Regions from separate parts of the Virgibacillus salarius genome, predicted to be linked through region 2. Evidence: riboswitches for the same ligand, from Rfam matches in the RefSeq annotation. Region 2 holds a riboswitch; the other holds the start of a gene.
The links. Region 2 has a riboswitch for lysine ahead of ABDZ84_RS10280 (Na+/H+ antiporter NhaC family protein). Riboswitches for the same ligand answer to the same signal wherever they lie in the genome.
Positions count from the first base shown of each region.

Region 1 (16,678 bases), on a different contig from region 2:
CTGGCACTTTTATAGGCATTGATGAATTTCGATCATTCACTGTTGGGTTGTGCTTTGAGCAAAAAAGGAAAAAAGCCTTTGGGCTGTCGCCCAACCGAAATTCATCCTCTTACCGTTGGGCTACGCCCTTCACACGCTTGAAGATGGAGACTTCTTTCGGAAGTACGTTAAATTCCTATTTCTATTCGTTGTATAAAATCCATCTGTGTCAGTGGATACTTTATATATGGAGCCCTTTTAAAACCATTTTCACATTATGTTTGTGTCATAGTATTATCCTGACTGACAATATTTCGCGTTGCTTTTGTATACGACTCCTCTAGCTCACTAACAATTCTCTCAATTGATTGAACCTTGTCAATCGCGCCAATTCCTTGACCAGAACCCCATACATCCTTCCATGCCTTTACTTCTGGATTATCCAATTTTTCAAAGTTAATTTCTTGTTTCTTTTCTAATTGATTTGGATCAAGCCCAGCTTTTACAATACTAGGAATTAAATAATTCGCGTTAACACCACTAAATGCATCTGTATAAATAATATCTTCAATCGATGATTCAACAATCATTTGCTTATATGCATCAGGTGCTCCACTTTCTTCAGAAGGTATAAATCGTGTTCCCATATAAACAAAATCAGCACCTAGAATTTCTGATGCAAGGATATCTTCTCCTTCCGACATACCACCTGCAAGTACGATAGGTCCGTCAAAAAATGAACGGACTTCATGAATAAACGGAATTGGATTTAATACTCCAGCATGGCCGCCAGCTCCACTGGCAACAAGTACCAAACCATCAGCACCTTTTTCAATCGCCTTTTTGGCAAACTTTACATTAATGACATCGGAAAAAACTACGCCACCATACTGATGGGCAATCTCGACAACTGGACTAGGATCCCCCAAAGACGTAATAACAATGGGTGGCTGGTATTTTTCAATTAATTTCAAATCTTCCGTATACCGCTTATTGGAACGATGAGTAATAAAGTTTATACCCCAAGGTGCGATTTTCCTCGTCGGTTCTTTTTCTTTGAGTACATCAATTTCCGTATTAATTTGATGCATCCAGTCTTCTAAAATATCACTAGTTCTTGCATTTAATGCTGGAAAAGTCCCAGCAATTCCAGCACGACAAGCTGCCACGACCATTTTAGGACTAGACACTAAAAACATCGGTGCCATAATGACTGGTAGACGCATTGATAATTTCATTTGTTGAATTGCTTGTTTAGACATTTCTGCAAACTCCTCTTCATTATAATTCTCTCTTTTCTGTCCACTACATCAATAATGTGAAACTCCAATCAGTTGGGGTTTTGTTTTATAGAAGTTTCTCTTGCAGAATCCCTCTACATCGACCTCTAATTGCTAAGTATATTTCCCCCAAAATGCAATCGTTTTCAATTATTCCTATTTAATTACATAAGATATAATTATTGATAATTCTAATAATTCATCCTTTGTATGTCAAGTTATATCTAGCTGGAGATCCGTTGCATAATCCCCCTTTTTAACGTTTAAAAGCGAAGCAACTTCTTCTATATCTGTTGAGAAAATCCGATCTTCACTTATCGTTGGCACGACCTTCCGATATGCTTCCCATTTTTCTTTTAGTTTACCGGCCATTTTGTCTATCCCTGTGCTTTCCACTGCTTGAAGAGCACATATGCATTCAATTGCTAACACACGTCTTGTATTATTTATGATCAGCCTAGCATGTCGAGAACCTATTGTCCCCATACTGACATGATCCTCTTGATTAGCCGATGACGGAATCGAGTCGACACTGGCTGGATGAGCTAACGTTTTATTCTCAGATACGAGCGACGCTGCAGCATATTGCATAATCATGGCCCCAGATTGTAGCCCAGGCTGAGCACTTAAAAATGCCGGTAAGTCATTCAACTGTGGATTAACCAAACGCTCTACACGTCGTTCAGAAATATTGGCAAGTTCAGCAATCGCAATTTTCAGAAAATCCATAGCTATCGCAATCGGTTGACCATGAAAATTGCCCCCTGAGATAACCAGCTTTCCCCCATCAAAAATAAGTGGATTATCTGTTGCAGCATTTGCTTCTATTTCTAATTTTTCCTTTACATAATCCAGTGCTTGCCATGTTGCCCCATGAACCTGAGGAATGCAACGCAAAGAATAAGCGTCTTGGACCCGTTTTTCTCCTTGATGAGTAATTAATTGACTGCCTTCTAACCAAGCTGTCATTCGCTTAGCCACCGCTACTTGCTGCGGATACCCTCGTACTTCATGAACAGCTGGATGAAAAGCATCGATAATCCCTTGCAATCCCTCCATCGTTAACGCAGCTATCCACTCACTGTCATAGGCTAGCTTTTCGGCTTCTATATAATTCATGACACCAACTGCTACCATCGCTTGGGTTCCATTAATTAGTGCTAGCCCCTCCTTTGCTTGTAATACAATTGGTTGAAGCTGTTTTTTAGAAAGAACCGAGGCAGCATCAACCGCTTCTCCCTTTTCATTAAAGACTTTCCCTTCACCGATCATCACTAAGGCTAAATGTGCTAATGGAGCTAAATCTCCTGATGCCCCCAGAGAACCTTGCTCAGGAATAACAGGATGTATTCGCTCATTAACTAGATCTGCTAATAGCTCAACGAGCACAGGACGTACGCCAGAGAACCCTTTTAATAGTGCGTTTAAGCGAAGGACCATCATTGCACGCGATACCTTTTCTTCAAATGGATTACCAACTCCACAGGCATGTGAACGAATTAAATATAATTGTAAATCCTCTACGTCTTTTGCCTCAATCATAACATCGCTAAACTTCCCAAAACCAGTCGTAATCCCATAAACAATTTCTTTATTGGCAACAATGTTATCCACAGCTAATCTGCTTTCTCGAACCTTCTCCATACTAGTTTTTGAAATGGTAATTTGCTCCTGTTCAATACAGATGCGTTTCAATTGATCTATGGTTAAAGAATCTCCTGATAGCTCAATCATTACGCTTCCCCCTTTTCATTAATACAATAAAAAAGAGGCGATAATGGCATACAAATAAGCCACCATCACCTCCTCATGTCTACTCACTTTAGGTAATGATTTATATAATTAAATATGATTAACACCTAGTCCGACAGCTTCATGCTCCAAGCCTTTTATTGGAGCTCCAATGGTACCGTAAAAGGCAACGGCAATCCATTCACCTTCTTCAGGATTTACATATGGGTTCCCACGAACAACAGCGAATCGTAACCCAACGGTACGCATCATTTCACCAATTGCCCACTGCCCTCTAGTAACTCCTTCTAATCCTTCTAAAATTGCATGATAAAGTGCATGTGTTTCTCGATAAACGCCTTCTTGAATTAGCTTGCTTCGTTTCACTGCCGTTTCTACTGCGGAAATCACTTTTTGCATATCCATTGATCCAACTTTTCCTTCACAAATTTGGACATCTGGAACTATCGATTGATAGGACGCTCGTTCTTGCTCATCTAGCATTGCAAGTAACGTAGCAATTTTTCCAATACGAAGTTTTTGTGTCATTGTTTCTTCTCCTAAAGGTCTCTGCTTATACAAAATGGTTTCTCAAAAGTCAGTTGCCTCCATACAACTGGAATACTCCGCTTTCGGGTAGCGGTTCAGCCTTCTTCTGAGTTGAAGACCTACTATGTAGTCCGCATAGCTCCTCTTTTTTGAAAGCCAAGTATATATCAAACGCTCTTTAAAATAATCTAATCTTAACTAATGACTAGTAACTACTTTTAGTATACGTCTTCGTAAAATTATCCGTCAATAACATTTACAAAAAATTCCGTCTATTATTATTCAAAAATCAAATATTACATAGCTATAATCATAGGGTGAAACATCAATTAGTGTGGATTTTTATCCCCATTGAAGGTTTGTACCACAAGATTATGACCTAAAGGTCTTTAAACCACTCGGACATTTACTGGCAGTGGATATCTCTATTATCCATTATTGGTTTCACTTTATTGCTTTTAGTGGAAATATCACTGCCAGTTATATACGCAATAAATCGTATTAACCTAATTCCACCCCATCTTTTGTTATTTCTTATACGGAGGATACATGCCTGTTACATGTGGACAAGTTCTCTTGTTCTACAACTACCTTTCCCTTCTTGATAACTGTATCCACATGATTCATTCCATATTGATAGGATAGCATTAGATAATTTGGTACATTAAAAATCGTAATATCTGCCTGTTTACCAATTTCTAGACTCCCGATTTTATCAGCACAACCAATCGCATGTGCAGCATTGATGGTTGTTGCTGTAATAACCTCTTCAGGTGTCATCCCCATTTTTAAACAGCCAAGATTCATAATAAACTGTAAGGATAACGTTGGGGATGAACCTGGGTTTGCATCCGTAGAAAGAGCAACGGCTAAGCCTTGATCTATCATTTTTCTTGCTTGAGCAAATTCTGCCATTAGGAAAAATGCAGTACCTGGTAAAAGAACACCAATAACATCTTGTTCAGCCATTTGACGAATTCCTACATCCGATGCCTTCAATAAATGATCAGCTGAAATCGCACCAACAGCTGCAGCTAATTCTGCCCCCCCATAGGATTCAATTTCATCCGCATGAATTTTTGGAATTAGTCCATATTCCTTACCCGCCTCCAGAATTCTTCTTGATTGTTCTGGCGTAAATACGCCTCGCTCACAAAACACATCATTAAATGTTGCCAAATTCCGTTTAGCAACCTCTGGAATCATCTCTGAAATAACTCGATCTACAAAAATGTCTGGATTTTCTTTTTCGGCTACTGGTACAGCATGTGCTCCCATAAATGTTGAAACAACATCCATGACATGATCCTTATTTAATTGCTTGGCAACTTCCAATTGCTTGATTTCATGTTCTGTCGTTAAACCATATCCACTCTTTGCTTCTACTGTGGTGACGCCATTTGTTAGAAATGTATCTAGACGCAGCTTCGATTCATGATAAAGTTGGTCATAATTTGCTTGCTGCGTAGCTCGAGTTGTTGCGTGAATACCGCCTCCTGCATGCATGATGTCCATATACGACTTTCCTTTTAGTCGCATTGCATACTCATTCTCCCTTGTTCCGGCATGAACAAGATGTGTATGAGGATCGATCAGACCTGGGGAAACTACTTTATTAGACGCATCGATTTGTTTAGCTTGAGCAATTTCATCGGCATACTTCGCTTGAATTTTTTCCGTCGTACCAATGGCAATAATCTCACCGTCCTTCGCAAGTAATCCACCATCTTCTATACTATTAAGCTCTCTCATTGCATCAGTTTTAGCTGGCTTATCGGTATTTCCACTTATGGTAAGTAATTGAGCTGCATGTTTAATAAATAGGATATCTGACATTTATAACGCCCCTTTACGTTGTAGCATTGGAATATGAACACCTTTTTCCTTCGCAGTATCCTCGGCTTTTTCATAGCCTGCATCCACATGACGAACAATCCCCATCCCAGGATCTGTTGTAAGGACGCGATCCAAACGCTCCTCCGCCTCTTTTGTTCCATCGGCAACAATAACCATTCCAGCATGAAGCGAGTATCCCATACCAACGCCGCCACCGTGGTGGACACTGACCCAGCTAGCTCCCCCAACACTATTAATCAACGCGTTTAATATTGGCCAGTCCGCTACCGCATCGCTTCCATCCTTCATCGCTTCCGTTTCTCGATTTGGTGAGGCTACGGAACCTGAATCAAGATGATCACGTCCGATAACAATCGGTGCTTTTAATTCACCTCGTTCAACCATACGATTAATAATTTTTCCAAAGCGGGCTCTTTCTCCATACCCTAGCCAGCAAATCCGAGAAGGGAGTCCTTGGAAACTAATTTTCTCTTGCGCCATGCGAATCCACTTACACAGCGACTCGTTCTCACTAAATTCGCGCAGGATGACCTCATCTGTCTTATAAATATCTTCTGGATCGCCGGATAATGCCACCCAGCGAAACGGTCCTTTACCTTCACAAAATTGTGGGCGAATATAAGCAGGAACAAATCCAGGAAAATCAAATGCATTCGCTACTCCTTCATCCTTGGCTACTTGGCGGATATTATTTCCATAATCAAAGGTAACCGCCCCTTTTTGCTGCATTTGCAGCATTGTCTTAACATGAACTGCAATACTTTGTTTAGATAATTGAACATAATTCCCTGGATTATTCTCCCTTAATTTAGCTGCTTCTGCTAACGTCATATGAACAGGGATATAGCCATTCAGCGGATCATGAGAGGAGGTTTGATCTGTTAGTACGTCTGGAATGAATCCTTTTGTAAGCATTTCCGGTAGAAGCTCAGCTGCATTGCCTAACAAGCCTATAGATAGCGCTTCCCCTTTACTACGCGCTTCTTCAGCAAGCTTTATTGCTTCATCTAAGCTATCCGTAGAGGTATCTAAATAATTTGTATCTAATCGACGCTGGATACGATGAGGATCTATTTCTATAGCAATACAGATCCCCTCATTTAGTATCACCGCTAAAGGTTGCGCTCCTCCCATGCCGCCTAACCCCGCCGTCACAGTAATCGTTCCTTGTAAACTGCCGTCAAAATGCTGCCTAGCACATTCTGCAAATGTCTCATATGTTCCTTGCACAATTCCTTGGCTGCCAATATAGATCCAGCTGCCCGCAGTCATTTGCCCATACATCATTAAACCTTTCTGATCCAATTCATGAAAGTGCTCCCAATTCGCCCATGCTGGAACTAAATTCGAGTTAGCAATCAGCACTTTCGGAGCATCTGTATGCGTACGGAACACAGCAACGGGTTTTCCTGATTGAATGAGTAAGGTCTCATTTTCCTCTATCTGTTTTAATTCCTTCACAATCGCCTCGTAGCATTCCCAATTTCGTGCTGCTTTACCTATCCCACCATAAACCACTAGCTCGTCTGGATTTTCTGCCACCTCTGGGCTCAGATTATTATTCAACATTCGAAGAGCAGCTTCTTGTATCCATCCTTTCGTATGTAATGCTGAACCACGATATTGTTCTACTTGCATGTTCTTTTCCATTCTCATTTTCTTCATCTCCTCCCTATGTTAGCAACCTCAAATAAACCGTTTACATTTTCTGTAGTTAAAAAATTCACATTCCTTTTCCATCTGATTATCGATCCTTCTGTTTATTTGGTACTATAGATAATAGAAGACATAACATTTTTTTAATTTAATACCATACATTAAAATTATAATTATAATAATATATAATTACAAATATAAATATTCTATATTTTTATAAAATTCAACTATAAATTAAGGAGATTAGGATGGAATTTCGCCATTTAGTCTATTTTGTTACGATTGTTGAACAATCAACCTATACTCGAGCAGCAACCGTCTTACATGTATCTCAGCCATCACTTAGTGCTGCTATTAAAAAGCTAGAGAATGAAGTAGGATTGACATTAATTAAACGTAATACGAGGAGCCTCGAGGTCACAAGTGAGGGTAAAATACTTTATCAAGAGGCTAAAAAATTGTTAAATCACTATCAGCATGTATCTAAAGAAATGATCCGCTTGAAAGAGCAGGGACCGCTGGAACTCACAATCGGTTTAATAGAGTCCTCCAATTTTTGGGTACCAAAAATTTTGAAACAATTTCAGAAAGAATATCAGGATGCTCATATAAAATTATTAGAAATTCTAAGTTTAACGGATGTAGAGAAAGCTTTAACAAACTTCGATATTCATCTAGCTATAACAAATCAGAATTTGAATAATGATGCGATTGAGACATTACCTATCTATGAGGAAAAATTAGTTGCTGTTCTTCCTCAAGGGCACAACTTACAAGATTATACAGAGCTAACTATTTATGACTTGAAAGACGAAACATTTATCATTTGCAAAGAAGGCTTTCAAACAAGAGAGGATATTCTTTATGCATTTGCTAAATCAGGGATTCAGCCAATGATTCAATTTGAAATCGAGCGATTTGAAACAGCATGTCGTCTTGTTATCGAAGGTTTAGGAATCACAGTTGTTCCTGAAAACTATGTTAAAAATACAGTTCATTCAGATTATCATATAAAACATATTAACGATTCACATTTATCCAGAAGCGTATATCTAGCCTATGAGAAAAATCGTTATTTACCTCCAATTGTACTGAAGTTTATAGGATTGGTGGAAGAATTCTTTAAACAGTGATGCCCTTAGGTCACCTAGAAGTATTTCGTCCTATAGAACACGTACCACCTCAAGCATAGACTGGATGTCAACTTGTCATATTTTGATTGATTCGAGTAATTACTCTAGGTGAGATGCTTAGCTAAATTATGTTTTTCTCCACATATAACTAGCAGTAAGACCCCCGCTTCAAGCAATAAAGGAACAACACTATTAGTAACTAGGGGGACAAACAAAACCTTCAATTGATTGAAGGTTCACTTTATTTGTATGTCATTAAAGGAACAATTGAATAAACGATAGGCATCATTTCCTTGCTAAAATTCAAATAGCCTTGCGTGAAATAAGGAAATCTGTTATATTACAGACAATTAAATATTTCTTATTTCAATTATTTGAAGTGAGGATAGAGGTGCATCGGTCATCATTACACAGTTTGAGGATAATGAGATCCATTGACGATTGTGGAAAGGGATCGTTGCCGAAGTAACAGATAACTCATTATTTACTGTTGCTGGTTCTGCTATTGAATAAATACAGGACTGTCGTATAGGTAACTATATGGAGGGCTATCTGACGCAGAAAATGAAATACTACATTTCTGCAGTAGCAAACCCTTGCTGCTGTTTTTTTGCGTTAATTAGAAATGGTCTATCCATCTATTGTTTTAACTTATCACAAGGGGTGTAAAGAAATGGAATTTGGCCAAGTATTAACCGCAATGGTGACACCATTTGATCAACATGGAAAAATTGATTTTCATGCCACAAGATCTCTCGTAAATTATTTAATTAAAAATGGAACGGATGGGCTGATTGTTGCTGGAACTACAGGTGAATCAGCTACATTAACAGATGAGGAAAAGATTCAGCTTATGCGCTTCGTTGTTGAAGTAGTAAATGATCGAATTCCGGTATTAGCTGGAACTGGGGCAAATAACACAAAAGCTACTATTAATTTAACAATACAAGCGGAAAAAGTTGGAGTTAATGGTATCATGCTTGTTACTCCATACTACAATAAACCTTCGCAAACAGGAATTTATCAGCATTTCCAAGCGATCGCAGCAGCTACTAATCTCCCTATTATGCTTTATAATGTACCGGGAAGAACTGGTGTCAATTTAACTGTAGATACTACGGTACAGCTTTCTAAAATAGATAATATTGTTGCCATCAAAGAAGCGAGCGGTAACCTTGATGCGATGTCAGAAATAATTAGACGCACATCCAAGGACTTCTCCCTATACAGCGGAGATGACGGACTAACATTACCAGCATTAGCTATTGGAGGAAAAGGTGTGGTCTCAGTCGCCTCCCATATCATTGGTAATGAAATGCAAGAGATGATAAATCAATTTAGCTTTGGAAATGTCAAAGCTAGTGCAGCGCTACATCAACATTTACTTCCAATCATGAAAGCTTTGTTTGCTGCACCTAGTCCTTCGCCCGTCAAATCAGCATTATCTATGAAAGGTGTTCCAGTTGGGGATGTTCGGCTTCCAATGGTACCTCTAACACAAGAGGAAACAAACAATCTAAAACAAACATTACAGCACTTACAGTCCATCGTTTCAGCAAGTTAAACGATTATGAAGAGCGAGAGACTATAGAAATTGAGATAAGTAATGTCGAACTACTATTCGAATATGAAGTATATCAGGATAGTAGTTCGACAGTTCTTTGGAATAGTAATTATTCTACCGAGAGAAATCGATGCATGAACGTCTATCCTAGCCGAAAAAATTGTGAAAACAGCACATGTCAAATGTAACTACGCCAGTGAAAAGCGATACAAAAATTCACTAGGATTCAGCTTTTGATAGCCCTCCTCTATTCAGTTCCTTTAAAATTCTTTAAAGGCTACCGTTACTTTACAACAAATTTTGCTCGACTAGATCCTTCTTTTGTCTTCTTTACCTCGAGTACTGCTGGGAACATAGCTTTTAATTCCTGCACATGTGAGATCACGCCAATCATTCTACCCGATTGCTGTAAACTTACCAATGTATCAACTGCTTTGTTTAGTGCTTCTTCATCCAGCGTACCAAACCCTTCATCAATAAACATTGTTTCAATCGAAATATTGCCTTGAAAACTTTGAATAACATCTGACATACCTAGTGCCAAACAAAGAGCTGCATTAAACTTCTCGCCTCCGGATAAGGATTTCACATCTCTTGTCTGTCCCGTGTATGCATCGAAAACGTCGAGGCCTAGACCACTCTGTCTTCCATGCGATTCCTGCCTGTCACTACGACTCAGGAAAAATTGACCATTTGATAATCGATCTAATCGTAAATTTGCCGCATCGATAATCTGCTCCAAATACTCAATTTGTAAATACCGTTCAAAGGATATTTTCTTGTTATTTTGCCCTCTTAATACATCATGGAGATCGGTTATAGTGGCTAATTTCTTTTCCAAGTTATTAGCTTGTTCAGTGACCTCGACAATGTTTTGCTGTAGTGTAATGATTTCCTCATAGTATTTATTTGATTGATCCCATGTCTTTAATGCTTGTTCGTATTCTACTTTTAATTCTTTCAGTTTGGCTTCAATAGTCGTTAATTCAACCTGCTGCTTATCTTTCAATTCTCTGTTCAGATCACGGACCTGCTTTTGCAGCGTAAGCCGATGCTGATTATATTCTTCTATGCTATGCTTTAACTGCTTACGCTCATCCTCTTCCAGCTTAGCTTGTTGAAACACCTCCTCCGTTTGGAAGGACGCTTGGCTTAATGCATCAACAAACTGTTTGTTTGCATTCTCCCGCCTTATCTTCGTTTCCTGCAGCTGGTTGCTTGCATGACTAACATCGGATTCACTTTTAGTCAATTCTTCTTTCTCCTGCAACAGCTTTTGTTGTATTTGCTCCCAGCGCTCCTCCAATTCCTTTCGTTGCTCTTCTTTTACTTCTATTTTTTTCTCTAATTCAGACAGAGTTCTCACATCTTGAGGAATCTTTTGTATTCTTTCCTGATAAACAGCATGAGCAGTACGATAAGATGCAACTTGCTCTTGATAATATTGCTCCGTTCTTTTCACTTTAGCTTCTACATCTTTGGTTTCTTTTAATGCCTGTTCGTACATAGCTTTATATTCAGCAAGCTGTTTTCTATCATGATGTAATTGCTTCACTTCTTCACTTAGTTGCTGCCCTTGAAGTACTAATGCTTCTTTAGCACTTGTTACATCTCTCTTATTTATGGAATAGTTATTTAATTCATTTTCCCTTTCCTTTAATTGTACGCTTACTGAATTCCATTCAGCAAAGCTGTTACGATATTGCGTATCTAGTATCTGAAATTGCTGCTTCGCTTTTTCTAAATGCTCCCTCGATACGTTACGATCCCTATTTATGGCTTTTTGTGGATGATCGATACTTCCGCAGACCGGGCAAGCTTGTCCATCATGTAGATGCGCTGCTAGAATACTAGCTTGATTATTAAGCCAATCCCTTTCAATTTGTTGGTAATCAGCTTGCGCTTGAGATGCTTCTTGATGTTTTTGTTTGGATTCTTTTTCTAATTTATCGTGTTTTTTTGCTAACTCTATATAATCTATTAGGACTTTTACTTGATCTCGCATCTCTTGTAATCGTTGCTGTTTATCTGGTAACTGCTCGACTGTGAGATCGAGCTTTTCTATTTGTTCGTGAATAGCTTCTGCTCGCTGATTCTTTACATCGAGTAGTTTTTGAAGTTTCTCCAATTCGGAGGCGCCATCCTGCACTTGCTGATTCAGCTTATTCAACTGTTGGTTAGACGCATCCATTTCTTTAACTATTGGTAAATAATCCTTTAGTTGTTCCAGAATAATACGTAGTTGTTCTCTTTCTTCCTTCTTATCTTCCTCTTTTTTATACAAGGCTTGCACTTGCTTTACTCGCTCGTTAGCTGTTTTAAGCTTATTTTCTGCGTAGTGAAGATTCTTTTGTTGCATTTCCTCTTCTTTATGCCAATCATTTCGCTGTTTTTCATAAGGAATGAGGTTGTTAGCTCGCTCTGCATCGTCTAATTGTTTTTCTCGCTTTTGATATGTTGTAAGCTGATTATCTAATTCGTTTAGTCTGGCTTTTTTTTGTTGCATTTCATTGAAACGATCATTTATAGCTTTTGCTTGGTGATATTCCGCCTGTTTGTTATTATGACCCTCATATGCTTGTTCATATCTAGCCTTATCACACGCGATTCTCTCCATATAAAAGTGACTTTCTTCTTGTAAACCAGTTATAACCTGATTGATATTGTAATGCTCACTTTCTAAAAGCTGAAATAGAAATGAATTTTCTCGTTTAGGTAACCTCACTTCAATATGCTTAATCAATTGATCACGAGCTTGGATAGCTTTATTGTATGCCTGTTCTGCATTAGCCTTCTTCTCTCTCATCCGTTCACTAATTTTTTTATACGGTTCCGTCTTAAATAGTCGACGTAATATTTCTTCTTTATTATCCGTTTTCGAGGTGAGCAGCTTACGGAATTCTCCTTGCGGAAGCATAACAATCTGCTTAAATTGATCCTGCGTTAAACCAATTAAAGCTTCTATTTTTTTGTTTATTTCAGATACAATCTGCCTATCTACACAAGGAATTTCATTGCCATCTATTAGCTCATAGAATTCGTATCGGTCACCTGTCTTCGTTTTATTCCCTTGCTTCACATGGCCTAGTTGGCGCAGAATTCGAAAAATACGACCGCCTAATTCAAACAGTAACTCCACTGCTGTATGGACATTGTCATCGGCAAAATCACTTCGCAGCATATTTTCTTCTCGATCTTCTCCGCTTGCTGAGCCATATAAAGCAAAGCAAATACCATCAAATATAGTCGTCTTACCGGCACCAGTATTTCCAGAAATAACAAATAAACGATACGCTTCTATTTCCGTAAAATCTATTGTTTCCGTATCTTTATATGGGCCAAGCGCTGTCATTGTTAACTTTAAAGGTCTCAATTATTCCACTCCCTTCTGCATTAAATGGTAAGATAAGGCTTCAACTTTTCTGTTTGTGTTACATCTGATTCCTCATGCAGCCATTCATTCAGTACTTCTTTAAAAAGCTGTTCCGTTTCTTGTGTTGCTTCTGTTCCCTTCACTTCTTTGTAAAAAGCATGAAATAATTCAAGTTCTGACAGCTTGGTGCGTTCTGCCCGATTATTCTCCTCATCATCAGCAAGAGAAAATTGATTATGCTTCCGTTCAACATGCAACGCATTTGGGTAAACAGATCGCACCTTTTCCATCGGTGAAAGTACTGGTAACTCGTCTGTTAAGCGAATAAATACATAATCATCATTGATAGGGTGTGTCAGCAACTCATTTATAGAAGCTTCAACTGTGCGCACATCTCTTCTCGGATGCAGTATACGTTTCTCAACATTAACAGCACCTTCTCCATCTATTTCCACAACATAGAATCCTTTCTTATGATGCTCCTCTGAAATAGAGTACTTCAATGGAGATCCAGCATAACGTATCGTCTCGTTCCATACATAATGCGCTTGATGAAGGTGTCCTAACGCTGTGTAATGAAATTTTGCAAAGTGCTCAGCAGCTACATATTCCGATCCACCAATAGATAATGGACGTTCTGAATCACTCGTATTTTCTTCTTCTGCTCCATAAGGAGTAACGAAAGCATGTCCTACAAATACATGTCTAGCATGTGAATCCATTCTCCCCTCAATCTGCTCGATAATTTTCTTTGCTGCATCATTATGTGTACGAACCGTATCATCCTGAAAAGTAGTTCTTACCACACTTGGATCACAATAAGGAACTAAATGAAAATGAACTTCTCCATCATGATCATGTAAAACAATTGGTTGTAAATCATTCGTGAGCGTCCCTACAATATGGCAGCCATTATCTCGCATAATTTTACTACCAAAATTTAATCGGCTCGGACTATCATGATTCCCAGCAATTGCCAAAACCGGAATACGAAGTTGAAGTACGATTCTCTCTAAAATTTCATCTAAGAGATGTACCGCTTCTGTTGGCGGCACTGCTCTATCATATAAATCTCCTGCAATAATAACAGCATCAGGTTTTTCATTTTCAATAGCCACGATGAATTGATGAAGTATGTACGCTTGATCTTCTGTCATATAGACACCCTGTACTAATTTGCCAAGATGCCAATCAGCAGTGTGAATAAATTTCATTCCATATTCCTCCTTATAATAAGATTCATCTATTATTCTTCGATTACTGTAAAATTCAATATTTCATGTAGTATAAAGTGCAACTTCCATCCGTAGGGGATTTTGTTTATCCCCACGGATGGTTAGCACCACAAGGGTATGACCTAGAGGCCTTTAAACCAACGGACATTTACTGGCAGTCGATTTCCCCCTTATCCATATTGCTTTCTCTCTATTGCTTGAAGCAGGGAACTAACTGCAAGTTATATGTGGGATAAATCGTTAAAAGTTAGAAACCATATCTTCATTCTACCTGCATGCTAGACTAGATGATTCTATGTTTCTCAATCATAATTTTAACATAATGATTCACATCTACGAACTAACTACTAAAGGTATACTTCTAACAAAATTCCGATTGACCCATAACTTATAGACTACAAACAATATATTTTCTAATTTGTATATTACTTGTAAAATTATCTTGACTAATATGTGAAGTTTCGACAGAAATAGACAAATTATAAAATAAGAATGGTATACTAAAGTAGTAATTTAATTATTTCCATCTGAGTAATAAGGAGGATAATTCCATGAAAGCTGCAGTATGGTACGGTAAAAAAGATGTACGAGTAGAAGAACGAGAATTGAAACCTTTAAAAGAAACTGAAGTAAAGGTGAGAGTAGCTTGGGCAGGCATTTGCGGAAGTGATCTTCATGAATATGAGGAAGGACCTGTATTTGTTCCTGTAGAAAAAGAAGATCCTTTAACAGGTGATACAACTCCATTAACATTTGGGCATGAGTTTGCAGGAGTTGTAGAAGAAGTAGGTGCAAAGGTTACCACATATAAGCCGGGCGACCGAGTAGCAGTAAATCCTACCCTTACATTCGGAAATAAATCAGAGGATCTTGACCCATATGATGGCTTTGCCTTTATCGGTTTAAATACAGATGGTGGATTTACATCATTTACAAATGTTCCAGAAAAAAATGTATATCACCTACCTGAGCCATTAACATTACAAGACGGAGCTTTAGTTGAACCGACAGCAGTTGCTGTTCAAGCAATAAAAGAAGGCGGACTAGTATTTGGCGACACTGTTGCAGTATTCGGTGCTGGACCGATTGGATTATTAACAATCATTGCAGCAAAAGCAGCAGGTGCAAGCAAAATTATTGCATTAGACCTATCGGAAACAAGGCTGCAAAAAGCAAAAGAAGTCGGAGCAACACATATTATTAATTCTGGGGAAACTGATCCAGTAAAAGCTATTACAGATATCGTACCTGAAGGTGTAGATGTTTCCTTTGAAGTTGCTGGCGTAGCTCCTACATTTGAGCAATCTATTCAAGCAACGAAACCAAGAGGAACCATGGTAATCGTATCAATCTTTGCTAGACCGATTGAATGGAACCCATTCCAATTAACAGGTAAAGGTGTGAAAATCACTTCATCTATAGCTTATACACCTACTTCTTTTCAGCAAACGATTGATTTAATGGCATCTGGTCAAATACAGCCACAATCTGTTATCACGGATGAAATACAGCTGGATGACATAATTGAAAAAGGCTTTGAAGCATTATCTAAGGACAAGTCTCAAGCAAAAATATTAGTAGAATTAAGTGGGGAAAAATAAGAAATAACGTTTAATTGTAATTAACCAGATATAGAGCATGGGATGTGCACACTATATAGATAAAGTGAAACAACGATCCGTGGAGGGATGTTTATCCTCCACGGATTGTTAGTACCACAAGGGTATAACCTAAAGGCCTTGGAACCAATCTGACCTATAACTGGTAGTTGATCCCCTTCTTATCCATATTGAGGGCATACTGCACGTGATATGCGGGATACAAGCTCCCGATTGGAAACATAGCGAGTGGAGCGAGTCAACGGAAATAAGGAAATCACAGTGAGCTTGCGAGCCGATGATGAATTATCGTGAGACGATTCGTGAAGTCACATCGTTTCTGGGCGCTGGAGCTGGACGCGGCTTAACACGCATATTTATCCACATGGACAAATTTTATCATTTCCTTCATTTCCGATGACTACCAAAAAATAGATTTCAAAGCAGGTATTTATACTTTAAAATCCATTTTATCTAGCCTATATAGCTAAATTATGTTAATAACTTCATCTATACCATCGCAACAGCAATTAAACCTAATATAAATTCTACCGTTCGTTTCATAGCTAACTCCTTATTTATATTTATCATTTATATACGAACACATTCATTTAATGGTTCCATCAATTATGAATGAAGATCAGCGGTACCAAGCTGGGATACACGTTGTAAAGTTTTTATGATCTCTAATAACATCTAGCGAATAGGTCAGCATGGTCTGAT
Region 1 covers NZ_BAAACY010000045.1:20,344-37,021, reverse strand. Annotated here, with positions in the region: partial or broken gene ABDZ84_RS06850 (transposase) at 1-62, opposite strand, end outside; gene ABDZ84_RS06845 (NAD(P)H-dependent flavin oxidoreductase) at 255-1,241, opposite strand; gene hutH (histidine ammonia-lyase) at 1,473-2,993, opposite strand; gene hutP (histidine utilization transcription antiterminator HutP) at 3,102-3,539, opposite strand; gene hutI (imidazolonepropionase) at 4,074-5,375, opposite strand; gene hutU (urocanate hydratase) at 5,376-7,052, opposite strand; gene ABDZ84_RS06820 (LysR family transcriptional regulator) at 7,301-8,185, shown strand; lysine riboswitch at 8,564-8,744, shown strand; gene dapA (4-hydroxy-tetrahydrodipicolinate synthase) at 8,859-9,749, shown strand; gene ABDZ84_RS06810 (AAA family ATPase) at 10,033-13,122, opposite strand; gene ABDZ84_RS06805 (exonuclease SbcCD subunit D) at 13,143-14,336, opposite strand; gene ABDZ84_RS06800 (2,3-butanediol dehydrogenase) at 14,909-15,958, shown strand; gene ABDZ84_RS06795 (aminoglycoside phosphotransferase family protein) at 16,596-16,678, opposite strand, start outside.
Region 1: it holds a riboswitch for lysine, as region 2 does, so the genes downstream of both, dapA (4-hydroxy-tetrahydrodipicolinate synthase) here and ABDZ84_RS10280 (Na+/H+ antiporter NhaC family protein) in region 2, are expected to answer to the same signal.

Region 2 (16,678 bases):
CTGTACAGATCTATGAACATGGGAGAGAGAATTTGCTTGATATATCTCCATTAGGAATACATAAAATGAACGGATTAAACCAATTGGGAATACAATCAGGGGAATTTATCGCATTTGGGAATGATCAAAATGATTTAGAGTTATTTAGAAATGCTACATATAGTGTTTGTGTAGGAGAACACGCCATGAAAGAATATGCAACAATTTCCATAAAAAAGGAAAATGTTCCCGCTACGATAAAAAATATTAGTGATTACGCCAAGCATTATAATGAAGCTTTAAAAACTTGATGATTATTAACAAGTTATTCCACCATTTTACCTTGCCTGTTGACCCGAGATTCTGTTATATAGATACCTTTATTTCAATCACTTGGGGTCCCCTTCTTCTGTAAACACATATTTCTTTTTCTCCAATAATAAAAGCATCTCCATAGTAGTCGCTTATTTTAGATATGACTCTCGGGGTGCTTTTTCCTCTAGCTCATTTAATTAGGTATCTTCAGATATACAGGTTTTTCTTTTGTGAATTTTGTTGCCTGCGTCTACTACAGAAATACGATTGGGACTGCGTAATAACATTAAATCTTGATATAGACTTCGTGATTTCGTTTCTAATTAGAAAAAAGTACAAAATTATTCTGGATTTTATGCTTCACAAGCATTATAATGATAATGATAATCAATATCAATTAGATAATCTACTGACTTTCTATTCTGTCTTTTAATGATGTAGGAACAGCAAATGTCGTTTGGTGTTGTAGCCAATCATGTTACAGAAGAAGTAGAAATAAAAAAGGAGGCATGGTTACTAGTTGTTTAACTAATTATTGGGCAGGGCAAGTGTGTTCCTTTTTGTTCTAAGGAGTTCATTGGTCAAGGCGACATAATTTCCAAAACAATGTTACCATTCATAGACTATTATATGGCTGCTGTGCCCATATGTAGAAAATACTTCTGATTAAAGCATTTTCCGGGTACAACTTACTTTGTAGGAAAGGTTTTGGTACATATGACCACAAATAGGCAGCTATGCATCGGTTTATCCTTGTCAACAACATGGATGAAGGGGAATGGCTGGAGACATAGAGACAGTGGTGTAGAAAACTTATATTCAAGCGACTTTTATGTGCAATTAGCGAAGATGGCAGAAGAGGCGAAACTTGATTTTATCTTTAGGCCAGATACATTGTTTCTGAACAAAGAGGTACTGGGGAATTCACCTGGCTTTGGCAGCTTAGATCCGACGCTTCTGCTAACTTCGATTGCTCGTGAGACCAACCGAATTGGACTGGTTACTACTGCTTCTACCACTTTCAACCCACCATATACGGTTGCTAGGCAGCTTCAGTCTTTGCAGTGGATTAGCAATGGGCGTGCAGGGTGGAATATCGTCACTTCCATTGAAGGTGCTGGAAATTTCGGGGATGATCCGATGCCGTCATCACCGGAAAGATATCAGAAAGCAAGTGAATTCACAGACATTGTCCGCAAGCTATGGGATAGTTATCCGAACGAATCGCTGGTTATTAATCGTTCTACAGGACAATATGCGGATAAGGAAATGGTTTCTCCCATCAATCATTCCGGTGATTTTTTTAGTGTTGAAGGACCGCTTAATGTACCGGCACATAAATCAGGGACCATTCCTTTGTTCCAAGCAGGCGCCTCAGAATCGGGACGTAACTTTGCAGCTTCGGTAGCGGACGCTATTTTTGCAGCCACTCCAGATATGGCTTCAGGTATTGAATTACGTGATGACCTAAGGAGACGAGCGAAGAAGCATGGACGTCATCCAAGCGCAATACGAGTTTTGCCTGGATTGTATTTTTTCCTAGCCAATACGCGACAGGAAGCACTAGAACTACATCGGAAAGCGCATGCACATCTAAGTCAAGAGCATAGATATGCTTCAGTAAAATCCATACTTGGTATGGATATCAGTACACTACCTTTAGATCAATCGATAACAGTCGATATGCTACCCGATCAAAATCAACCAGTTCGTAGTAGGACGCATGCTGATTTGTTGCGCAGGTTAATTACACGACAGCAGCCCATAGTGGAAGAACTGTTGTCAAGGCCGGAGGTAGTCGGTTCTGCACATTGGGTCGTCGTAGGAACGGTTGAGGACGCGCTAAGTGAAATTACGGAGTGGCTTGAAACAGGTGCTGCAGATGGGTTTATTGCTTTACCAGGAGGCTCGAAAACATCGATGGAACTGTTCTTTAGCGAGCTGATGCCAATGCTAGTTGAGCGAGGGTTGTTTAGGAGTGAATATACTGGGTCTACCTTACGTGAGCATTTAGGTATCACATAAACTGTCACTGAAATAAGTCTGATTGGATATCAGTTTTTATCAGTGAAACAATTAATTGGAAGATAGCTTAGATTTTAAGTATTACTATTATTATAGCGGGAAGGGGTTTAGGAAAGATGAAAAGATTTATGTTCGTTAGTTTAATCGCATTACTAATGGTTGTATTAGCTGCATGTGGAGGAGATAAAGATAGTGAGTCAAGTTCTTCTAATAATAGTGAAGACACGGCTCAAGCAAATGAGGATACTAGCGAGGAAAGCGAAACAAGAACAATTGAGTATCTTGGTGAAGCGTACACTGTACCAAAAACTGTAGAAAAAGTTGTTGTGACAGGAGCAATGGAAGCAATGGAGGATGCTACAGTACTTGATGTAAACTTAACAGGAGCGATATCTGTGGGAGGAGAGTTCCCAGAGATTTATGCTGCAGCGACCGAGGAAGCTGAATCCATTGGAGAAAAACAACAGCCAAATTTTGAGAAGATACTGGAATTGAAGCCAGATGTAATACTTGGAACAACGAAATTTCCTGAAGAAGTACAAGAGAAATTGCAGAAAATAGCTCCAACTATTTTAGTTTCGCATATTTCAACAAACTGGGAAGCTAATTTGAAGCTAATGGCTGAATTAACTGGAAAGCAAGCAGATGCAGAAACAATCTTGTCTGAATATGAATCAGATATGGCTACTGCAGAAGAATCATTAACAGAGAAGCTCCAAGGTAAAAAAGTAGCAGCTATTCGAGTTCGTGGCGGGCAAGTTTTCGTCTATCCAGAAGGTGTATTCTTTAACCCTGTACTATATGATGAACTGGGATTAGAAGTTCCAGACGAGGTGAAGAAAGCGAAAACACAAGAGGCAATATCTGTTGAACAACTAGCTGATATGAATCCGGATTATTTATTTGTGCAATTCTCTACTAGTGAAAATGAAGAAAATGAAACTGCCTTCGAGGAAATGAAAAAGAATTCGATTGTACAAAACATCAATGCATTTAAAAATGATCACGTGTTTGTGAACGTAGTTGACCCACTAATGGAGGGTGGTCCAGCTTATAGCCGAATTGAATTTTTAAAAAATGTACAAGAACATCTGGAAAAATAATGTTACGTTTTAATTTGTAGTTTTAATAGAGTCTATAGACTTAGTAGGATTCATAAGTTAAGGTCTATGTCTAATAGAATCTTCTATTAAATTTATTCCATATAGTATATTTTTATATATAATTATCCATACTATAAATGGAAGGAGGGGACAAGCCCCTCTTCATAGCAGTGCCCATAATTGTTTGATGAGTAGGATTGTCATAATTATGGGCCAAGTTTTTATCAATATAATATTCTCTTTGACTTGAATATATATCATCCACATCCCTCCTTTGCTTTTGTATATATTATCTCCAGAAAGATTATTTTTGATTCAATTATGGGACGAAGTTATTAATTTTTTTGGTATCGATTACGTGAAAAAAAGACTTTATATGTTGACGAGATAGCGTTCTTAAGCCTTTTGGTTTACGGCTGTTTTTCAATATTTCATTAGAGGTTTTGAAGTTTATGTTAAACTGAATGCTTCCATATAGGAATTATTAAAAATCAATGCTAGTATTGAATAAGACAGAAAAAATGGTTGGATGGAAGGGATATTGATTGGTCTTTGTTATTTGTATACTTATAGGAATTTTGACAGCGTTTGTAGGTGGTTTAATGGGGCTAGGCGGTGGAATTATTCTCATTCCAAGCCTATTATTTTTAAACCAGCTTTCCGATGCATTTTCTTGGGCAACCCCTCAAGCTATTGTTGGAATATCATTAGTCTCTATGGTTTTTACCGCCATGTCATCAACTTTTGCTTATTACAAGCGTGGACGTGTTGATTATAAGACAGGTCTACTGTTTTTATCTGGTAGTTTACCTGGCGGCATGATAGGGTCTTGGTTAAATCAATTTATTGATGGTGATCAATTTCTACTCTACTTTGGATGTATTACAATTGTCATTTCGCTCCTTTTCTTTATTAAGCGAAAAGAGCCAACAAAGCAGATAAGTAATAACATAAGTGAGATAAGGACATTCGAATTAAATGGAATAACATATCAATATACGGTGTCTAAATGGGTAGCTTTTGTACTATCATTAATAGTAGGAGCTTTGTCTGGGTTATTTGGTATTGGCGGTGGATCCATTATGGTGCCTGCGATGATATTATTATTTGGGATACCGGCGCATATTGCTACTGCTACGTCGATGTTTATGATCTTCTTTATTAGCATTATTGGAGCTGGAACACATATTGCTTTAGGGCATATTGAATGGCAGTATGTTTTCTTGTTTATTCCTGGTGCATGGATTGGTGGAAAATTAGGTGCTTGGGTTAACCAACTTCTAACAGGTAAAACACTAGAATGGATATTACGAATTGTATTAATCATTATTGGGATTCGCATGATTTCTCAAGGGCTATCATAAGGAGCATAACATAATGAAAGAGAATATCTATTTTTATTATACGAATGATTTACATAGCAATTTTGATCAATGGTCTCGTGTTACAGGATATCTTAAAGAGACAAGGGATAGTCGACGTAAATTAGGCTGTTCTTGTTGGGCAGTTGATATTGGTGATCATGTAGACCGAGTTCACCCTATATCAGATGCCTTTATGGGAAAAGCAAATGTTCAACTTATGAATGAAGCAGGGTATGATGTCGTTACGTTAGGTAACAATGAAGGTATTACGTTATCGCATCAGGATCTTTTCCATCTTTATGATGAAGCTGATTTTGAAATAGTATGTGCCAACTTACATAGTAGCGATCAAATAGAACCAGCGTGGCTGCAACAGAGTACGATTCTACAATCCGCTCATGGAGTAAATATAGGAGTTATCGGTTTAACGGCACCATTTAATGCCTTTTATCAGTTACTAGATTGGTATGTATCACCTCCATTTGAACAGTTACAACAGGTGATTGATAATGTGAAAAAACAGGCAGACATTGTCGTTCTGCTATCGCATTTAGGGTATAGTGAGGATCAAGAAATTGCCAAAAACTTCCCTGATATTGATGTTATCATCGGCGGACATACACATCATCTGTTGCGTAATGGCGAGTATGTTAATAATACATTAATAACTGCTGCCGGAAAACATTGTCATTATGTAGGAGAAGTTATTCTAACTTGGGACCATGATGAGCATAAACTGAGTCGTAAAGAGGCATACGCGTTGAATATAACTCATTTACCAAAAGATAAAACTACAGAACGAAGAATAGAGCAATTATCTAAACAAGCTACTACCATTCTTGCTAAACCGATTATAGAATTAGCATATCCTTTAGAGGTAAATTGGTTTCAGTCAACGCCAATATTGCAGGCTTTAACAGAATCTATTAAGAAGCAAACAGAGGCAGATTGCTCCATGCTAAATGCTGGACTCCTATTAGAAGGTTTACCTGCTGGTAAAGTGACTTATGGTGATGTACATCGCATTTGTCCGCATCCGATAAATACATGTGTCGTAAAGTTGAATGGTGACGAATTACTGGAGGTAATAAGAGCATCACAAACAAAAGAATTTATGCAATTACAATTAAAGGGTTTTGGTTTTCGCGGAAAAGTATTAGGTAAAATGGCGTTTGCTGGACTTGAAATGGATATGGAGGAGTTAAAAAATGGGGAGTACTTTGTAAAACAGGCATTTTTAGGGTCTTATCCATTAGATCCAGAAAAAACGTATACGGTTGCTACTGCGGATACGTTTACATTTGGCAGGCTGTTACCTGAAGTTGCTAAATCAGAAATCAAACAATATTATTTACCAGAATTCTTAAGAGATATATTAGTTTATACATTAAAAGAAGGATTTAAGGATTAAGCGTTTAGGCTTTTGTGACAATAGGCCCTTCATTTGCATATAGATATGAAGAAGAGAATGAAGGAGGCCATACACGTTTATGATTACAGTAAACCCGCTAGAAGTAGATGGAATCTTTTTTACGGCTATCGTTGTAGAATTACCAAAAACGAACTTGTTAATTATTTCGAATGAAGTCGGTTATATCATGTGTGCAGCTCTAGATGTGGATATATTAAATGAAAAATTAGCAGATCGAAAGGTAGTAGCTGGTCGTGCGGTAGGTGTTCGGACAATTGATGAGCTTTTGCATGCACCGTTACAAAAAATAACAGATGCATCCAAGCAATATGGTTGGGAAGAAGGAATGATAGGGAAAGATGCATTGATCCGAATCTCTTAGCTGTAGAGACAGGGAAAAAATTATTACTTTATTCACATCGTAATCCGAACGAATCAGTTCAGATTATTTGTTTACTCGCGCTCACCGCTCCAGCAAAATATTACGCTTTTTGCGGACATGGCTTCAGCTTCCTTGGATAGCAAAGAGCGTTTTGCTGCGCGGGGTCTTAAGCTTGCGCTGTTCCCACAGGATATGGAAGAGTCGGTAGCGATACATCGTACACAGAAAAAACGCTCTGTTTTCAAAGCGCCTACGGATTTTGACTGCGCCATGTAGTAACATTTTGTTTTATCGTTCGGCTTTTGGACTAACTATTTTCGTTTCGTACCAGACACTTTTTTACATCCTACGACCTACCATATAATGATGAATACGTTTCTTAAGAATCATAGATTTATAAAGGAATAGGTATAGATATTTCACGTATGTTCTGGTACTATTTGATTAGATTTATGTTAAAATAAGTGGATTTATGTAATTGAATGGGTGTAAATAACTATATATGTGTGTTAGGAGAACATAATGAGACTTGCTAATACAAGATCAATAGAACCAGGCGCTATTCTAGCAAAAACAATATATAATGAAAGTGGCGTCATTCTGGTAAATAAAGGTGTTGCCTTAACAAAGCAGTTTCTTGATAGACTAGTAAAGCACGGGATTACATACATTTATATTGAGGATGAAGAAATGAAGGATATAGCGGCAATGCCGACCATATCAAAATCACTCAGACGAGAGGCTTCAGAAACGATTAAGGAAGTATTTCTTTCCCTACAGCATAATGGATTGACAAACCGATCTTATATCCTTGATCAAAAAGGATCGGAACTTTCAGTGATTGTTCAGCAAATCACGAATGAGCTGCAACAAAACGAACAGTCATTATCATTATTAACCGATATGATTGTATCGGATAATTATATATTTCAACACTCTTTAAATGTAGCCATTTATGCACTGGCTATTGGTGTTAAGTTAAAGCTATCTAATAAGCAATTAGAAGAAATAGGGATGGCAGCAATGCTGCACGATGTTGGAAAGCTGTTTATTAACCCAGATATATTACAAAAACCAGGAAAATTAACAGAAGAAGAATTTAAAATTATTCAAAACCATACAAGAACGGGATACCGTTTTCTTGTAGGTCAGGATAGTGTACCTTTTGTTGTATCACTTTGTGCCTTACAGCATCATGAACGGTTGGATGGATCAGGCTATCCACTTGGAATAACTTCTGAATCGATACATAAATATGCAAAATTAATAGGGATTGCAGATGTGTTCGACGCAGTTACAAGTAATCGTGTATATCGTGATGCCATGCTTCCTCACGAAGGTTTAGAAATCTTATATGCCGGATCTGGACAGTTATATGATAGAGAAATGATTGAAGCGTTAAAGAGTTCTATTGTTGTTTATCCAAATGGTATTATGGTTGATCTAAATGATGGGAGACAAGGTATTGTTGTAAAACAAAATCCGCATGTTTGCGACAGACCAATTATTCGAATTAACAAGGAGCAAGGGAGAAAATTAGCTAAACCATATGATGTTAATTTAGCTAACGTACTAAATGTGGTGGTTTTCTCATGCAAAATAGATTGAGATTTTTTACATTCTAACCTTCTTGGAACAAGCATATGTTTGTTGCAAGGGGGTTTTTAGATGGGTAGACGATCAGGATTAAAGATAAAAGCAACTTCTCCAGCTAAGGCGATTTTTTTAATGACTTCAATTACATTTGTCATATTAACCTCCCTTAGTATTCTAATAGTAGATAAAGGGATAACTCCTCCACTGATGGAGATAGCCAAAAGGAAGACAGTTGAATTCGCGACTAGAACGATTAATGAAGCTGTGAAGTCAACGGAAAACATAAGCTTTGAAGACTTAATGGACGTTAGTAAAGATGAAAATGGATATCCTACCATTGTTGGTTGGAATGCTTCAGCAGTGAGCAGAGCATTGCGAGCTGCTACCATTAGAGCGGAATACTTTTTATACGGAATGAACAAAGGAGAAATGTTAAATACGGATGATCCAGATATGGAACCAAAGGATTACGGAGATTCAGCAAATGAACTTGCTGACAAAGATCCAACGGTAGTCGAGATTCCCATCGGTCAAGTGACCGGAAGTACTATTTTAGCTAATTTAGGACCCAAAGTCCCTGTTCATTTTGAAATTGTTGGCAGTATTCAATCAGATATAAAATACGAAATGAAAGAATTTGGTATTAATGCTGCATTGTTTGAAATTTATATACCGGTTACCGTTAATGCACAGATTGTCGTACCATTTACGACCGAGCCTGCGGAAATTACAACGAAGGTATATGTTGACTCAAGGGTACTTATGGGTGATGTTCCAGAATTTTTTGGTGGTGGAGAAGGAAGTAGTGGTCCAAACATAGCCGTTCCCAAGGATGACTTGAATATTGATTAAGTACTTGTTATAATAATTATTATTAGCTAGTTGAATATTTAAACCTTATCAGATCGGTGAGGTAGAGGTGCAATGGATATGATTAATCAGTCGGAGGATGACAACGATGATGATTGATGAAAGGATGTATTGCCGAAGCATAATAAGTGTCTTCCTTATTATTGCTGGTGTGCTTTTGAATAAGAAGTATACTGTCATGCAAGAAGCAATGTGCATGGAGAACTACTGATCGAAATGGAGGATAACGTATATTGTAAAGGCAATGGTAGGTTATTTTCTATCATTGTCTTTTTGTGTTTACAGAGCCCCCATTCTCTGACGCAGCCCCGTTTTCCACGTATCCCATTTTCTTGAACAGTATGTTTTCTTTCATTATTGCAAACAATCATAGTGGAGGTTACAACAATGGAAGGAACAATTTTTTCCCTTATTCCTGCAATATTAATGCTCGTATTGGTATTAGTAACGAGAAATGTATTATTATCTTTAGGAACTGGGATTGTAGCAGGAGCACTTCTCATTCATGATTTTTCAATATGGGATTCCCTAAAGGAAATAGGAATTATTATTTATACTATATTTATATCGGAAGGCTCGCTAAATACAGGTAACCTTCTGTTATTAGGATTTTTACTTTTATTAGGAATAATGACAGCTTTTCTCCAAGCTTCAGGTGGGAGTCGAGCCTTCGGTGAATGGATGATCAAACGTGTAAAAACAAGAGTCGGTGCGCAAGTAATGAGTGCGGTGCTAGGTATTATCATTTTTATTGATGATTATTTTAACAGCTTGGCTGTAGGGCAAATAGCAAGACCCTTAACAGATCGACATAAGATTTCACGAGCAAAGCTAGCCTATATTATTGATTCAACTTCGGCACCAGTTACGGTAATATCACCGATATCGAGCTGGGGAGCATATATCATTGGTATTATCGGTGGCTTATTTGTAGCAAATGGCATCACAGATATAGGACCTTTAGAGGCGTTTATTAAAATGATCCCATATAATTTATATGCATTAGGAGCCATACTACTTGTGTTTTTAGTAGCCTACTTAAAGATGGATATTGGCCCGATGAAAGCACATGAGCAAAGGGCAATTCAGACAGGAGAATTACTAAATCCTAAGCAGGATAGAGTACCGGGAGATTTAACCGATACGTTTGCAGCACATACAGATGGGAAAATCTATCATCTTCTTGTCCCAATTGGTGTTTTGATTCTTGCTACTGTGGTATCCATGCTTGTTACAGGTGCAAATGCCAGCGATGGTAATGTTAGCATTATATCCATTTTTGCAAATACGAATGTTAATCTATCGCTATTTATTGGTGGTACAATCGCTGTTTTAACATCATTTGTTTTTCATGGATTACAAAGGAAACCGAAAAGCAACGCAGGAAAAATTATTGTAGAAGGTTTGAAAACAATGCTTCCTGCTATTTATATACTATTATTGGCCTGGACAATTGGTTCAGTGATAGGAACATTAAAAACAGGGGAGTATTTAGCACAAATTGTAGATAATGCTTCGATTAGTCCGGCATGGTTACCGTTGTTATTCTTCTTGATTGCAGGATTTATGGCCTTAGCTACAGGCACATCCTGGGGGACATTCGGTATCATGCTTCCGATCGCAGCTGAGGTGACAGTAATTACAGATATTTCTATGTTATTACCTTCTATGGCTGCAGTGCTTGCTGGTTCTGTTTTTGGTGATCATTGTACACCAATATCGGATACGACAATTCTATCTTCAACGGGTGCTGGTGCAAATCATATTGATCATGTCTTGACTCAATTGCCATATGCGATTTTGGCAGCTGTTTCAGCTGGAATTGGCTATCTTATAATTGGTTTCACCAATCAAGTCGTATTTCCTTTAATTGCTACACTTGTTATCGTCTTAGCTATTGCATTAATCCTGCACTTTTTATCGAACACAAAGTCATAATACGAGATCGGTGTTATGCTACGAATGATTATGTATCGGGCATGTAACATACAGTAAAATCGCCGGTTTAGAATAGAGACCAATAGGTTATACTCTTACGGTGCTTACAATAGAAAACTTCGCTTGTTGTAGTCAGTTTATCTTATAACATGGCGATGGTATTCTGTGGAAATATACACTTTAAGCTAAAATCCAAGCTGTCGGGAATTTTTTCTCGGCAGTATTTTTATATAGTAGAAAAAATATTGTCCAACTTTTAAAGCTACGAAATGAAGTCTATTTTGTTCTGTGTGGAGGGAATGTAGCTAGAAGCTTTGTACAAATACCCGAAGAATCTCTAGTGTTACGATGAGGAATCGAGTATTTTTTCTTCTGGAGAAGTAACGAATAACCTAATCTAAAAGCCTATAATAATTGTTTAAAAATATCTAATAACTACATATGCTGTTTTTTTGTTAATTAAAATTAGAAATATCTTGAAATTCAAATAATTCTTTGACATAGTATAAAAGTACCGTTATAATACAAACAGAAATATCTGAAAAAATAAAACTTTAAAAACATTCCTTAAACCAACTATTTTGGTAAAGAAGAGGGGGAGGTATTGTAATGGAAACTCGTTCACAATGGGGGACAAGAGCAGGGTTTATTATGGCTGCTGTAGGTTCAGCGGTTGGACTAGGAAATATTTGGCGTTTTCCAGCTGTCGCTTATGAGAATGGTGGAGGAGCCTTTTTTATCCCTTATCTGTTCGCACTACTAACCGCCGGTATTCCTATTTTGATTATGGAATTTACGATGGGACATAAATATCGTGGTTCTGCACCGCTTACGTATAAGCGAATAAATAAAAAGACAGAATTTATTGGCTGGTGGGCAGTGCTCGTATCGTTTGTTATCTCTACGTACTATTCTGTTATTATTGCCTGGGCAATATCCTATTCTGTTTTCTCAATTAATTTAAGCTGGGGAGCAGATACGGAAGTGTTTTTAATGAATGACTTTTTACATCGTACCGTAGAACCAGGACAAATAGGAAGTCTTGTACCAGGTGTACTTATTCCATTAATTATCGTTTGGGTTGTAGTTCTAGGTATTTTATTTAAAGGAGTTAAGAGAGGAATAGAAATTGCAAACCGCATCTTTATTCCCGCTTTAGTTATTATTTTCCTTATTATTGTTATTCGAGCAATTACATTAGACGGAGCTATGGACGGATTGCAAACATTTTTTGCTCCAGACTTCAGTAAAATATTAGATGGAGAAGTATGGGTGGCAGCATATGGGCAAATATTTTTTAGTTTATCGATTGCCTTCGCTATTATGATCACATATTCAAGCTACTTACCTAAGAAATCGGATATTACCAACAACGCCTTCATTACAGGATTTGGTAATTCAAGCTTTGAGTTACTAGCTGGTATTGGGGTGTTTTCTGCTCTTGGATTTATGGCAGCTCAATCCGGTGTAGGGGTAGAGGAAGTAGTCTCAGGAGGAGTTGGTCTTGCCTTCGTAGTTTTTCCGGCGATAATTAATGAATTCCCAGGACTGAATGGATTATTTGGCTTTTTGTTTTTCGCTTCATTGGTACTTGCTGGATTAACTTCATTGATGTCAATTACAGAGACATATGTTGCTGGTTTAACAGATAAATTCAAAATATCCAGATCAAAGGCAGTTTTATTTGGAGGTGGAATAGCCGCAATTATTTCACTTTTATTTGCGACTCAAGGTGGTCTGTTCTTCTTGGATGCAGCTGACTACTTTATTAATCAATTTGGAGTAGCGCTTATAGGACTTGTTGAAGTAGTGCTTATTGCATGGATTCTTCGTAAAGTAAAGGATCTAAAAACACATGCCAATGCTATTTCTGATATTCGCCTAGGTTGGTGGTGGTCGCTAAGTCTAAATGTTATTACACCTCTAGTATTGGGGTATATGATGTTCGATTTATTCCGACTAAACCTAATGAAGCAATTTGACACAGAAACTGGAAATTATGAAGGATATGCAGATATATTTATCGTATTTGGAGGTTGGTTTGTTGCAGCAGCAGCCCTTATTATCGGTATTGTCATGGCTGCTACTAAGTGGAGGTCCGAAGCTAAAGGTGTTAGTGAGCATTCAGAGGAGAGGGAGGCCAAATAACTATGACTGGCAGTGTCATTTTAGTGATGATTCTTAGTATGGTAATTATTTGGGGAGGATTAGCTGCAAGTATTATGTATGCTGTGAAGAAATCAAAAGAAGTAAAATAAGCAGTGACCTTTTTATCGAATTTGTAGCAGAAAGACTTCCCTTCTCTAGTTGCTATAGCTAGGTGAAGGGAAGTCTTTTCGATTCTAACAGACCTTTGAACGCTTCAATTTATTATTTATTCTCTATCCAGTCTAGGCAAAGAAGTCATATAAGTTTAAATTGACTATCTTGTTAATCTTTTTGTTTCGCAATTCGTTCCCATTTACGTAAATAAGGGTATGGATCAAAGGACCATTCGCTTTTGCCATTATCTTTGTACATACCATAATGTAAATGTGGAGGGAATTTTCCAGATGTTCCCGGCGGTCCATAACCTGTCGAACCAACACTCCCCAGTACATCTCCAGGCTTAACAACTTGACCAACCTTAATATCATCATCGTAACCGTTCATATGTCCATAATAATGATAAATATTATAAATATCACGAATACCGATTCTCCATCCTCCATAGAGATTCCAGCCCATCATTTCTATAACACCATATGTTGTTGATTTTACAGGTGTTCCATAATTTGCAAAAATATCGGTACCTTCATGAATTCGTAATCCGCCAAATCCTCTTCGGTCACCCCATGTGCTTCTATAACTATAATTGTGAGCTATAGAAACAGGAAAATCCCTATCCGTTAAATTAATATCTTGAAATTCCTTAAACACCTTTGCAGTGTTCATTATCGTCTGTACGGATAAATCCCGCTTATAATAATTCCATAATGCAATTTTTATATCATCCTTCGTTTGACCGTATTCAAGTAAATAATTTGCCATCGTATGAAGAATATCTTCCGAATTTCTCGGATCGGCTTTTTGATCACCATCGCCATCTTTACCCTTTCCATTGAAAAAGACGATTAATCGTTCATCCTTGATCATAGAAGAATTTCCTAATCCATACCATAATTCAGGTGGTACCTCAATAGAGATAACTTTCTCATCATCTGAATCCTGTTTTTTGTTGCGCTCGTAATTATCAATTGCTGCGAAATAGTACCAAGGAATTTGACTTAAGGCTTCTGTTTTTTTGAATAATGCCATTCTTTTATCATAAATCGTTTTCTCTTCTGCATGTGCAAATGTATGCGGAAAAACTGAAAATAGAATTATGATCATGAAAAAAAAACGTTTTGCATACAAAATGTTTCACCCTTACACGCATATTTTCTTTACTTAATAACGTTACAAGTAGCTGATGTTCTGTATTTTTTGTCAAAGTAGTTCTGATTATACAATAAATTAAAAGGGACTAATTGGAATTTCCAATCAGTTCCTTTCTGTTTTTAATTACATACCTTTATTACTACCTTGAGGTGATTTTTTCATTTCTTTAATAATGCTCTGAATCGTATTATCATAATCACCTTCTGTTGTACTTAGATTATGCAAACTGTGGATATCATTAATTAAACTTGTATTGTCCGAGACATATACTTTAAAGTATCTAGGCATAACTGACATTGCCGTACGCTTTGCCATATCCGCTGTTCTATCCTGATCATAACGGCCAGATTTTTGGTAAGCAATTAACACTTCTTCGTCCGTTACAAGTGTTGCGACTTCATCGAAAGCATCACCACGCAACATAATTCGCGTAATCATATTCGCCATTTCAGTACGGTCAATACTTACGGAATGATTTTTTTCTGTATTATTTTCCATTTGTTCTTTCGTATAACGCACATAGCCAAGTTTATCATCAGCACCATCTTCTGCCGGAGCTCGTAACTCTTGATTAGGATCTAATTCATTCCGTATTTGGTCTCTTTCATCAATAGCATTGTTATTATTTGCACAACCAGTAATGAGTAGCAAAGAAGTCAGGCCGATTGGTATAAGTGTTCTTGTTTTCATTGCTATCCTCCATTCAAAATATCTTTTCATCATTAGTTTGCAATTTGAGTTGAAAATCATACTATTTTATTTCTGGAGGGTTTTTCGAAAAGATGATAAACTGTAGACACGATATATGGGGGGATTTATATGATAGAGCTGCAAGGGAAAAAATACGAGCTTGTGGAAAATCATAAAAATGGATTTAGTGAGGATATGTTAAAAGAACGGTACTCAGATATATTAGCTAAGTATGATTTTATTGTTGGTGACTGGGGTTATGACCAGTTACGATTAAAAGGCTTTTATGCAGATCAAAACCAAAAAGCACCTGTTGACAATAAGATCAGTGCCTTAGATGACTATTTATATGAATACTGTAATTTTGGATGTGCTTATTTTGTCCTTCAAAAAATTGCTACATAAAAAAGCAGTAGCTCGATGTTGCTACTGCTCGTTTCCAAAATCGCCATCAGGATTATTATGTGGGTCATGTGAGCCATCAGCCTGTCTAGGTAAGTCCTTATGACGTTCTCTATCAGGGTAAACAAAAGCACTATCCCGTCGTTGTCCTTTTTCCCAAGGAGTCGATTTACCTTCCACTAGAGCATATTCATTCATTGGAGAACCAAAAGATCCTTCTGGGAATTCCTCAGGAATTAGCTTGTCGTGCATACTTTCCACATTAGTAAAGTTTGAATATGTCTTCTTTTTTTCTTTTGCCATCAACTAAACACATCCTTTTCACACAAAATACCAACAACTAATGTAAAGGTGTTGGTATTAGTTTTGACTATATAGTGAGTTGTATGGGTAGAAAATAAAGGCAGTTCGTATGAAATGATGCTAGGGATTAAAGCTCACAACGTTTATAGCCTCTGTATTTTTTTTCAAGCATTTTTCCTAATCGAAAAATTGCATCCTCATTTCCTGATTTACTTATAATTTGAACAGCAATTGGCATATTATTTTCATCATTTCCTACCGGTACGGTCAATGCAGGTAATCCCCAAACATTTGCATAGGCTACATAAGGCATGTAAGTGAGAAATGTTCGCCGCATGGAGAATATTTGTCGATAAACTTTTCCATGCTCTAATGCTCCCGTATGATAAATTGGAAAAATGAGTAGCCTATTTTGTAAATACGCTCCCAGAATCTTGTCTCCCTGTAAAATTGTCTCTTCCATCTCTCGAATGCGGCTAATCGATGGTTTAAAAAGCTTTGCTCCAAAAATTGCTTTCGACAGATACGGATGAATCTTAGAGCGTTGCGTTAGTTTTTCTTTAAGAAAAGATTTCAAGAGAAAAGACCTGTCATTATTAAATGCAGCTTTTTCAATTAATTCACTGCCATTACTTGAGAGCATTTCTTGCCATAATGTAGCGCAGTTATGATACATTGGAGGAATGCGTCGAAAAGTAGAAAACGATCTTGTTAGTACTTTTTCAATATCGTCTAACAGTCTTTTCGTTACTTCATTTAATGGTTGTTCCATATTACTAGGTAAAATTTCTATCTTAAAATTCTTTAGAGAGCAATCATCTATTTCATTTTCGGAGATGCTTGAATAGATAAGTTCCATATCCCGAACGGATTTACCCAT
Region 2 covers NZ_BAAACY010000078.1:23,052-39,729, forward strand. Annotated here, with positions in the region: gene ABDZ84_RS10240 (HAD hydrolase family protein) at 1-290, shown strand, start outside; gene ABDZ84_RS10245 (NtaA/DmoA family FMN-dependent monooxygenase) at 1,012-2,319, shown strand; gene ABDZ84_RS10250 (ABC transporter substrate-binding protein) at 2,436-3,422, shown strand; gene ABDZ84_RS10255 (sulfite exporter TauE/SafE family protein) at 3,968-4,786, shown strand; gene ABDZ84_RS10260 (bifunctional metallophosphatase/5'-nucleotidase) at 4,800-6,197, shown strand; gene ABDZ84_RS10265 (YunC family protein) at 6,277-6,579, shown strand; gene ABDZ84_RS10270 (HD-GYP domain-containing protein) at 7,102-8,187, shown strand; gene yunB (sporulation protein YunB) at 8,248-9,027, shown strand; lysine riboswitch at 9,082-9,260, shown strand; gene ABDZ84_RS10280 (Na+/H+ antiporter NhaC family protein) at 9,433-10,983, shown strand; gene ABDZ84_RS10285 (sodium-dependent transporter) at 11,593-13,131, shown strand; gene ABDZ84_RS10290 (methionine/alanine import family NSS transporter small subunit) at 13,134-13,241, shown strand; gene ABDZ84_RS10295 (M23 family metallopeptidase) at 13,414-14,382, opposite strand; gene ABDZ84_RS10300 (YhcN/YlaJ family sporulation lipoprotein) at 14,527-15,093, opposite strand; gene ABDZ84_RS10305 (YutD family protein) at 15,223-15,498, shown strand; gene ABDZ84_RS10310 (hypothetical protein) at 15,520-15,798, opposite strand; gene ABDZ84_RS10315 (amidase) at 15,926-16,678, opposite strand, start outside.